3 regions of the uncultured Rummeliibacillus sp. genome follow, and region 3 is predicted to be linked to each of the others. Evidence: riboswitches for the same ligand, from Rfam matches in the RefSeq annotation. Region 3 holds a riboswitch; each other region holds the start of a gene.
What was found. Region 3 has a riboswitch for thiamine pyrophosphate ahead of Q0977_RS07455 (ABC transporter ATP-binding protein). Riboswitches for the same ligand answer to the same signal wherever they lie in the genome.
Positions count from the first base shown of each region.

Region 1 (3,284 bases), on a different contig from region 3:
AAAAACAAAAGCCCTCTGAATAAATTCAGAGAGCTTGAATAAGTGGCTTAATGGTTTCAAACTTTTAAGCTGCTTTTTATTTTAACTTTTTCTAGTCAATTTTTGTTGTAATAATTGGTTCGCCTTTTGTAACAATGATTGTATGTTCAAGTTGAGCGACTAAAGATTTATCTGGTGTAATAAAAGTCCAGCCATCACCAGCTTCTACAATATGCTCAGCTTTTTGTGAGATAAATGGTTCTACTGCTAATACCATTCCTTCTTTAAGAATTGTACGATCCCAAGCATCAAAGTAATTTAACACATATTGTGGTTCTTCATGTAGAGAGTGTCCAACACCATGTCCAGTTAAATTCATAATAACTGATAACCCATTATCATGAGCTTCTCGTTCTACTGCTTTACCAATTTGGCTTAAACGAGAACCAGCTTTAACCTTTTTCATAGCACGATCAAATGCACTTTGTGCTACATCACAAATTTTTTGAACTTCTGGTTTTTCAACATCTCCAACGATAAATGAAATACCTGTATCTGCATAATAACCGTTAACATGGCCTGACACATCAATATTAATCAAGTCACCGGCTTTAAGTTTATGATGGTTTGGAATACCATGTGCTACTTGTTCGTTAACACTAATACAAGTGTAACCTGGGAAATCATATTCTGCTTTTGGTCCTGAAACAGCACCTTTTTCTTCGAATAATTTACCAGCTAAATCGTCTAATTCTTTTGTTGTAACACCTGGTTTTGTTGCAGCTTTCATCGCTTCACGAATTTCAGCCATCGCACGGCCTGCTTTCATCAAAGCATCTATTTCTTCTTTCGTTTTTGCAATCATTTGTAACGATCCCTTCTCATTTTATCTACATTTAACTATACCACAATTTAAGAAATGCGGTTTTAGAAAACACCCTGACGTTCTAAACTTATAGCTATCATATTATAGATACAGTAAAAGTTTACTTATACATACAAATCTCCTTAACATCATAAAAATGAAAAAAATTTATCAAATAAAATAACCTAGTTCCTATTAATATAGAAAACTAGGCCAATTGCTTTTTATTAAGCGTCTATTCTTTTTATCTCTTATGCTCTAATAATTTTGGTGCTGTAGTAAAGAGAAGAGATGCTACAATGATTGTTAATATAATGGCAGGTATCATATACGACCCATTATAAATAATTGAGTATAAATACACGTTTTGTTTTCCTGCATATTCAGCAAAGAATACAATTCCTGCCACCGTGTGTGCAATATAGCGTAATAACCCACCTATAAAAGTGCCAAGTGTAATATACGCCACCACTTGCTTTTTCTTTCCTTCCTTACTAGCCTTAAGTAATTGACGTCGGACGATTCCGGCTAAACCTACAACTGTAAACGCAAAGAAATAATCGATAAAGCCTTGTAATGGGGTTAAAATATAACCTCCCATTATTACTTGTAATGTTCCTATTAGGAAACCCGTTACAAGCCCTGGTACTGTTCCCCAACGAAAAGCCATCAACACAATTGGTACCATCACAAGACTAATAGAGCCTCCCTGAGCCCACAATCTAAATGAAAGCTGATCTAAAACTAAACCAATTGCTGCAAAAATCGCAATTTCAATCATCATTAATAATTTCTTATTGTTCAATTTTCATCCTCCTTAGTTCAGATGCAGATCACATAAGTCTAAAGCTTATTCTGGTATTGCCAGAATTAGATATTCACCATAAAAAAAACGACGTCAGGATAGTCCTGACATCGAATAAGTCGGTTTTCTATCCACATTCCTACGCAAGCATTAACTTACAGGTTCAAAGGGTTAGAACTTCGGGTTCACTCTCAGCCGTCCTTTACGGCTCCCCTTGTGGTCGATACATCATTAAATTTTTTTGAACATATTTATTGTACTTAACTTAAGTTGGAAATTCAATAGAGAATAATTCTTTGTCTATTGTAAAACATATGAATCTTTTATCCGCTTTTATACGTAGGATATATATGAATGTTTGAATGGAGGTGATGAATGTGAATAATAATCGTGTATTATCATCGCTTTGTTATTTTAGTGTCTTTTTTGCAGGATTTATTTTACCATTAATCGTGTTCTTTGTAGCAACTGAACCTGAAGTTAAAAGACATGCAAAACGTGCTTTCTTCTCTCACCTATTGTTAATCATACCTACTATTATCGGCGTTATTATCTTCATAGCTGTTATCATAAACTTTGGTTTTGAATCGACTAGTTATGAGTCAATTGGTTTAAATTCAAATGGTTTGTCATACTCATCAAGTGGTGATACATTTATCATGATTGCATGGCTAATATTTATTGTCTTTGAAGTCATTTTATCCCTTGCAGTGTTTATATGGAATATTGTTCAAGGTATAAAAGTTCTTAAAGCTTAGATATTATCTATATGAGGATTTATCATGTCGAAATACAGAAGATCCAAAGAATGGAGTGCTTATTATGCAAGTAAGAAAAGTTGTAAAAGCTGCTATAAAAATCGCACCAATCGTTTATCCAATCATCATAAAAGCCATTGACGCTAGAAAGAAGAAAAACCCTTTTAAAAAATAATGATCATTCCACAATGTATTACTAGAGATAAAAAACCCTTCAATAAATAAGCCATACGTACTTATAGGCTTTCGTTGAAGGGTTTTTATCTTGTTCAGCAATGCAGTTTAGAATGCCCAACTTCCTTTTCTAAAGATAGGCTCTACAGTTCCATCAGGTAGAACACCATCAATATCCATCTCTCCACTACCTACCATGAAGTCCTCATGCGTAATAGAAGTATTGATACCTTTTTCTTCAAGTTGTTCTTTTGAAAGTGCACTTCCACCCTCATAACATGTTGGATAAGCTTCACCTATCGCTAAGTGGTTTGATGCGTTTTCATCAAATAATGTATTGTAATATAGAATGTTCGATGCTGAAATTGGTGATTCATGTGGTACAAGTGCTACTTCACCAAGATATTGTGATCCTTCATCAGCTTTTGTTAGTTCTTGAAGAAGTTCAGCACCAACTTTTGCTTCAGTTTTTACAATCTTGCCGTTTTCAAAGGTAATTTTAAACTGATCGATAATATTCCCTTGGAATGCAAGTGGTTTTGTATTTGACACATAGCCATTGACGCCGTATTTCGATGGCATTGTATATACTTCTTCAGTTGGCATATTAGCGACAAATGATGTACCTTCTGGTGTGTAACTTGCTCCTGTGCACCAAATATGCTTATCAGGTAATTCGATTGTTAAATCTGTTCCTGGTGCA
Region 1 is NZ_CAKQBI010000009.1:35,454-38,737, forward strand. It holds gene Q0977_RS07935 (tryptophan-rich sensory protein) at 1-23, shown strand, start outside; gene map (type I methionyl aminopeptidase) at 92-844, opposite strand; gene thiT (energy-coupled thiamine transporter ThiT) at 1,089-1,649, opposite strand; TPP riboswitch at 1,769-1,874, opposite strand; gene Q0977_RS07950 (DUF4870 domain-containing protein) at 2,021-2,407, shown strand; gene Q0977_RS07955 (aminopeptidase) at 2,690-3,284, opposite strand, start outside.
Region 1: another riboswitch for thiamine pyrophosphate. It lies ahead of thiT (energy-coupled thiamine transporter ThiT); the one in region 3 lies ahead of Q0977_RS07455 (ABC transporter ATP-binding protein).

Region 2 (3,284 bases), on a different contig from region 3:
AGATTGCTAACTCAACATTACCAAAGATTATCGAGCATTTTAATGCCAATAAACCACATATTCAGATTTCGCTTGAACTATTAAATTCCAATCAGATAGGAGAAGCTGTTTACCGTGGTGTAGTAGATGTCGGTCTATCTAAAATAATACCTATACGAGAATTGCAGATTGAAATGATTGCAGATGAAGCTATTCAATTAGTGAGTTCACCCTCTAAAAGTGAAGTAGAGGCAACTGAATTATTGAAAAATGAGACCATTTTAACCCATGAATATGCACCATACTGGGAAGACATTCAGCATGTGCTTACAGGTAAATTTCCTTCACATAAAAGTATGCAAGTTAATCAAACTGAAGTTATAAAAAATTTTGTTAAGCAGGGACTGGGAATTGCATTTTTACCACAAAGTGTTGTGCAAAAAGAAGGAGAAGAAGGCATACTAAGGATTCAATCCTTAAACTTATTTCAGCAGATTACTTCGCAAACTTATTTTATTTCTAAATACATATCTAGTGATATTCAAGCTTTTTTAGAAAGTAGCAAAGCTATTTATAGTGCATTAACAGATTCTATAAACTGTTGAAGTTCAATATAAAAGGCATTCCACATTAATTGAAATGCCTTTCCTTTGTCTATTTAACTGCAACAAACCGGAGCCTCCAATAATCAGCAATCCAAGTATGTTCTTTATATAACTGAGGCTTTAAAATTTCTTCGCATAATTGAATAACATTCTGTTTTTGAGTATTAGATAAATGTTGAAAAATATTATTACTAAACATTTGCAACCAATTTCTGATCCCTTCATCTCCAATAAGCTGGGTTGGGCGTTCGTATAATGTCATCATCTTCACTTGGAAGCCTGCCCGTTCTAATAATTTACTATATTCCTCAGCTGTAGGAAAGTACCAAGGAAAGTAATCTTCAATATACGCATAACCCAATTCAGTCATACTTTGTTTAATCGCATTTACAATTGAAGAGATATTTCCTTTCCCACCCATTTCAGCAACAAAACGGCCATTTGACTTTAAAGCATCATAAACATTTTGTACAACGATTTCAGGTTGTTTGATCCAATGTAATACGGCATTAGAGAATACCGCATCAAATTGATGATGTACGTTAATTTGCGTAGCATCATTTACAGAAAATTGTAATTGTGGATATTTTGTTTGTGCTTGATGAATCATTGTTTCTGATGCATCGATGCCATGTACTAAGGCTCCTTGATTTGCAATTTTGTTAGCTAAATCTCCTGTACCACAGCCTAAATCTAAGATATTTTCACCTCTCTGTGGTGCTAGCAATTCGACTAAACCTCCGCCAAATTTTGAAATAAAATTGTGCTTTTGATCATATAAAACTGCATTCCATTCACTCATTTGACCATCTCCTTTTAATGAGCTTAACAGAGAATTTGAAAGTAGAGATATGATTGATAAAGGAAGTATTGATTCCAAAATGGAATAGTAAGAGTAGGTAAATTTATCCTTGAGTAGCTAATTCATAAATGCTACGATAAAAGTAACTTAAATATTTGCAGGGGGACACTTTTGTGTTGAGAAGGTAAAACCTGACCCTTGGAACCTGGCAGTTAACACTGACGTAGGGAGCAAAGTACATTCAAAGAAATTTTGTACAGTAGCTCTCCATAATTTGGAGAGTTTTTTTGTACCCAAAACAAATATTTATGTGCGGGGGGACACTTTTGTGTTGAGAAGGTAAAACCTGACCCTTGGAACCTGACAGTTAATACTGACGTAGGGAGCAACGTAACACTTTAAGTCTCTATGTCCATTCATGGAGACTTTTTTGCGTCTACGTCCAACTACTAAGGAGGACTTAGAATGACATTTTGTGAAGAAGTGAGAAAAGAAACAAATTTGTATTGGGAAGGAAGTTTTGAGCATCCGTTTGTAAAAGGATTGGTTAATGGGACGCTGCCAATTGGAAAATTCAAATTTTATATGATGCAGGATGCTTATTATTTAAAAAATTACACAAAAGTACTGGCTATTGCCGCATCAAAAGCAACGGCGAATGAAGATATTAACTATTTCCTAGAAACAGCCAGTTTTATCAATGCAGCTGAGCTTGAATTACATCGAACAGTTTTTCAAGAGCTCGGGTGTACAGAAAAAGAATTAGAAGAATTTGAACCTGCTCCAGCTGCATATAATTATGTAAGTCATATGTATAATGCAGCCCATAATGGTGATGTTGCAGAAGCATTCGCAGCAATGTTGCCGTGTCCTTGGCTGTATCAAGAAATCGGAGAAAAGTATAAAAATGCGAAACCCGGTGTCAAATTGTATGAAGAATGGATTGCTATGTACAGTTCCCCAGATTATAAAGAAAAAATTGAATTGCAAAAGTCGATGATGAATCGCTTTGCAGAAGAGCAACCTGAAAAAGTAGCACGATTAAAATCGCATTTTAAAAAAAGCTGTTATTATGAATGGAAGTTCTGGGAGATGCCTTGGACATTTGAAGATTGGAAAGGTGAAGTGACTAGCTATGAGTTTATCTAAAATTCGAATGACTAATCCTCTTATTCACTGCATGACGAATTATGTAGTAGCAAATTTTACTGCTAATGGGTTGCTAGCAATTGGTGCTTCACCGGTTATGGCAGATGAATCGTCAGAGGTAGAAGAAATGGTATCCAATGCATCTGCGTTATTGCTTAATATTGGAACGATTAACAATCGTACTAGGAAAGCAATGATACTTGCAGGGCGTAAGGCAAATAGTAGACAGATACCTGTTGTACTTGATCCTGTTGGTGTTGGTGCCACGGCATATCGAAAACAAACCGTTCAAGATTTATTGGTAGCAGTGCAAGTCGATTTAATCCGCTGTAATGCTGGGGAATTAGCAACAATTGCAGGTGTAGAGTGGCATGCGAAAGGTGTAGACAGTGGTGAAGGGGAAATTGATATTGAACAAGTGGCAAAACAAGTAGCGAGTCGATATCACTGTTTAGTTATTATAACAGGACCTTCAGATATATTAACAGATGGTGAAGAAGTGAGAAGTGTTACAGGTGGTCATCTATTGATGACACAAGTGACAGGAACAGGATGCTTACTTAGTTCCATTTGTGCGGCTGCTTTAGCAGTAGAGGGAGATAAGATGACAATTCTTCATGATGTGTTAAAAGATTATAAGGTAGTTGCAGAACGTGCTGCATCTGCGAATTTACTAGGATCTTTTCAAATAGAAGTGATTAATGGATTACACGATATATCTAGAGGTGATCAATGATGGATATTGTAAT
Region 2 is NZ_CAKQBI010000005.1:126,459-129,742, reverse strand. It holds gene Q0977_RS05215 (LysR family transcriptional regulator) at 1-584, shown strand, start outside; gene Q0977_RS05210 (trans-aconitate 2-methyltransferase) at 634-1,386, opposite strand; TPP riboswitch at 1,536-1,633, shown strand; TPP riboswitch at 1,691-1,788, shown strand; gene tenA (thiaminase II) at 1,852-2,535, shown strand; gene thiM (hydroxyethylthiazole kinase) at 2,522-3,271, shown strand; gene thiD (bifunctional hydroxymethylpyrimidine kinase/phosphomethylpyrimidine kinase) at 3,271-3,284, shown strand, end outside.
Region 2: another riboswitch for thiamine pyrophosphate. It lies ahead of tenA (thiaminase II); the one in region 3 lies ahead of Q0977_RS07455 (ABC transporter ATP-binding protein).

Region 3 (3,284 bases):
CTATTATGTATCTCGGATACAACATTTACATCTGGTTCTATTTTTTTTATAATTTCCGTTGCTTTTTTCTCCAAGTCTTCCATTTGATCTGGATTTGAAGCTTTAATTTGCAATTTTTTGGTTACAAAGTCAACAGAAGAATGAGTGACTCCTTCAAGTTTTCCTACTTCAGTCTCAATCTTCGCTGCACAATTGGCACAATCCAATCCATTCAAATATAAAGTTCTCATAATACTCGGATTATTTTTTTCTAGTATTGTAATATCAGGTTCTAGAGTTTTGACTTTCTTCTTTGCTTCAGCTACAACATCTTCTACTTGTTTTTCATCTGTTTCCATTAAAAGTGACTTTGTTACAAAGTTCACTGAGCAATTTGAAATCCCATCTATTGTTTTAACACCATTCTCAATTTTTTGAGCACAGTTGGCACAATCTAATCCTTCTAATATGAGTTCACGTTTTACTTTTGCCTTTCCTTCGTCCATTTGTTATTCACCCTCTTTATTCTTTTCCTTCATTTGTATGAATCATTGCAATTGATACTAGTTGGTGTACGTGTTCATCTGCTAATGAATAAAAGGCGAGCTTTCCTTGTTTTCGAAATTTCGCTAATCCCATATTTCTTAATAATCGTAAATGGTGCGAAGCAGTTGCAGTTGAAGAACCAATGATATTTGCTACATCGCATACACATAATTCCTTTTCTAAAGTTAAAGCATATGCAATTTTTAACCTTGTTGAATCGGCTAATGCCTTAAATAGCAATTCAACACCATTCACTTCTTCTATTTGCTGTTTTATCTTCGTTACTTTTTCTTCGTTGTAACAAAATACTTCACAACTATCTGAATTCGTTTTCTGAGCATCTTTACTCAAATCATCCACCTCAGTCAAACATCCGTTTGAATATAGTATATGCTTCAAACTTTACAATTGTCAAAAATGTCCTCAAATTATATTTTTTATCCAGATTATCTTAATAATGAAAAGTCTTGCATAAATTTTTGTACGTGATAAGCTATATAAGGAAACTGAATAGCACTAGGGGTGTCCGAGGACGGACTGAGACTGAACACCGGTGTTCTAAACCCTTTGAACCTGATCTAGTTTACGCTAGCGGAGGGAAGTGAGTTATATAAGTAATGATTCTTGTTATTTAACCCACTCTCCTATTGAGTGGTTTTTTTATTTGTACGAAACAACAATTAAATATTATTGATTCTACTAGGGGCGCCAATTGGCTGAGATTGTACCCTTTGAACCTGATCTAGTTTGCACTAGCGGAGGAAAGTAGTTTATGAGACATGTTATTTAATGTTTTACCGAAACTGCTTTCTTTATAGGAAGCAGTTTTTATTTTGTTTTAGGAGGGAGAAAAAATGACACTTAAGTTAAAAAATATTTCTTATAGCTATAGCAACAAGGACAAACAAAAAAATCAAGTAATTTCAAAACTGAATATGGAGATAAAAAAGGGAGAATTCATCTCTATTGTAGGTAGAAGCGGGACTGGGAAAAGTACCATTTTAAGATTAATGACGGGTCTTCTTCAACCCGACGAAGGTGAAATCCGCATTGATGATCTAGAGATTTCTTTAGGTGATGTTGGCTATATGCCACAAAAGGATTTACTACTTCCTTGGCGTACGATTCTCGATAATATTTTAATTGCGTCTGAAATTCAAAAGGATTTACATATATCGAAGGATGAAGCGAGGGTTTGGTTACAAAGAGTAGGCCTTAGTGAATACGAGCACGCACTACCAAAACAACTTTCTGGAGGTATGCGACAACGTGTAGCTTTTTTACGTGCCCTATTAACAGGAAAAGATGTGCTTTTACTCGACGAACCCTTTGGAGCCCTTGATGCATTGACAAAAAAGGAAATGCAATCTTGGTTATTATCCATTTGGCAAGATTTAAACAAAACGATTGTTTTTATCACACATGATTTAGAAGAAGCCATTTTTGTTAGTGATCGGATTTTGTTATTACATCCAGATCAACGGATAGAAGAAATTTTAATACCCTTGCCACGTCCACGAAAATCGGAAATGCTTTTTTCTGAAGAAATCGTAACACTACGTCAAGAATTGGAGAAGAAAATTGCAAATGAAAGCACTCAAAAATTTTCTACAAACCTATAGTTTATTTATCGGATTTTCAATCATTGTACTTGCTATTGTTGAATGGCTTGTACGGTCTAAAATTGTTCCAAGTTTTATCATACCAGCACCAACTGGGGTTGTATCAATGATTTTTGCGAATTGGCAACCACTTTTAATCGAGCATTTAAGTGCCACAATGTTAGAATTTTTTATTGGATTTTCTATCGCTGTCATTGGGGGCATACTTATTGCAGTTATCATGTTTTTCTCAAAAACTATTGAAAAGATTGTCTATCCAGCAGTGGTGATCTCACAAATGATACCTATTATTGCACTTTCCCCAATCTTTGTACTGTGGTTTGGATATACCATCTGGAGCAAGGTGGCTGTCACTTTCTTAATCTGTTTCTTCCCTATTGTTGTGGGAACTTATGACGGTTTGAAGTCCTGTGATAAAGAATATATCGAAATGCTACGTTCGATGGGCGCAAACCGATTTCAAATTTTTCAAAAGTTACAAATCCCAATGGCACTGCCTTCCTTTTTCTCAGGCTTTAAAATGGCCATTGTTTTTGCCCTTGTTGGAGCCACTATTGGAGAATGGCTCGGTGCAAGTGAAGGGTTAGGCTATTATAGCAGAAGAATGTCAGGAAACTTAAATGCCGAAGGCGTCTTTGCAGCTATCACAGTATTAACCATTGTAGGTATTCTATTATTTGCATTAGCGTCATGGATAGAAAAAAGAGTTACAAATAAATGGAGCAAAGCCAACTAAATTAATAGGAGATGTTAAACATGAAGAAGTGGATGAATATTGCAATTGTACTTTTCTTAATCGTATTTTTAACAGGTTGTAATGGAAATAATCAAGCTTCCACAGAAAATGGCAAAAAACTAGATAATATTAGTATCATGCTAGATTGGTATCCAAATGCAGTCCATTCTGCCATTTATGTAGCAAAAGAGAAAGGTTATTTCAAAGATGAAGGTTTAAATGTAAAAATTGAAATGCCTGCAGATACAAATGATCCTCTGAAACTTGCAGCTACGGGAAAAGTAGATTTGGCAATCAGCTATCAAAATCAAGCAATTTTATCAAAATCTGAAGGAATCCCGATTGTCTCTATTGCATCACTCGTTAGACATCCACTCGACCGTTTAATGATGAAAAAATCT
Region 3 is NZ_CAKQBI010000008.1:93,263-96,546, forward strand. It holds gene Q0977_RS07445 (heavy metal translocating P-type ATPase) at 1-485, opposite strand, end outside; gene Q0977_RS07450 (metalloregulator ArsR/SmtB family transcription factor) at 502-876, opposite strand; TPP riboswitch at 1,034-1,142, shown strand; TPP riboswitch at 1,217-1,306, shown strand; gene Q0977_RS07455 (ABC transporter ATP-binding protein) at 1,380-2,147, shown strand; gene Q0977_RS07460 (ABC transporter permease) at 2,113-2,883, shown strand; gene Q0977_RS07465 (ABC transporter substrate-binding protein) at 2,904-3,284, shown strand, end outside.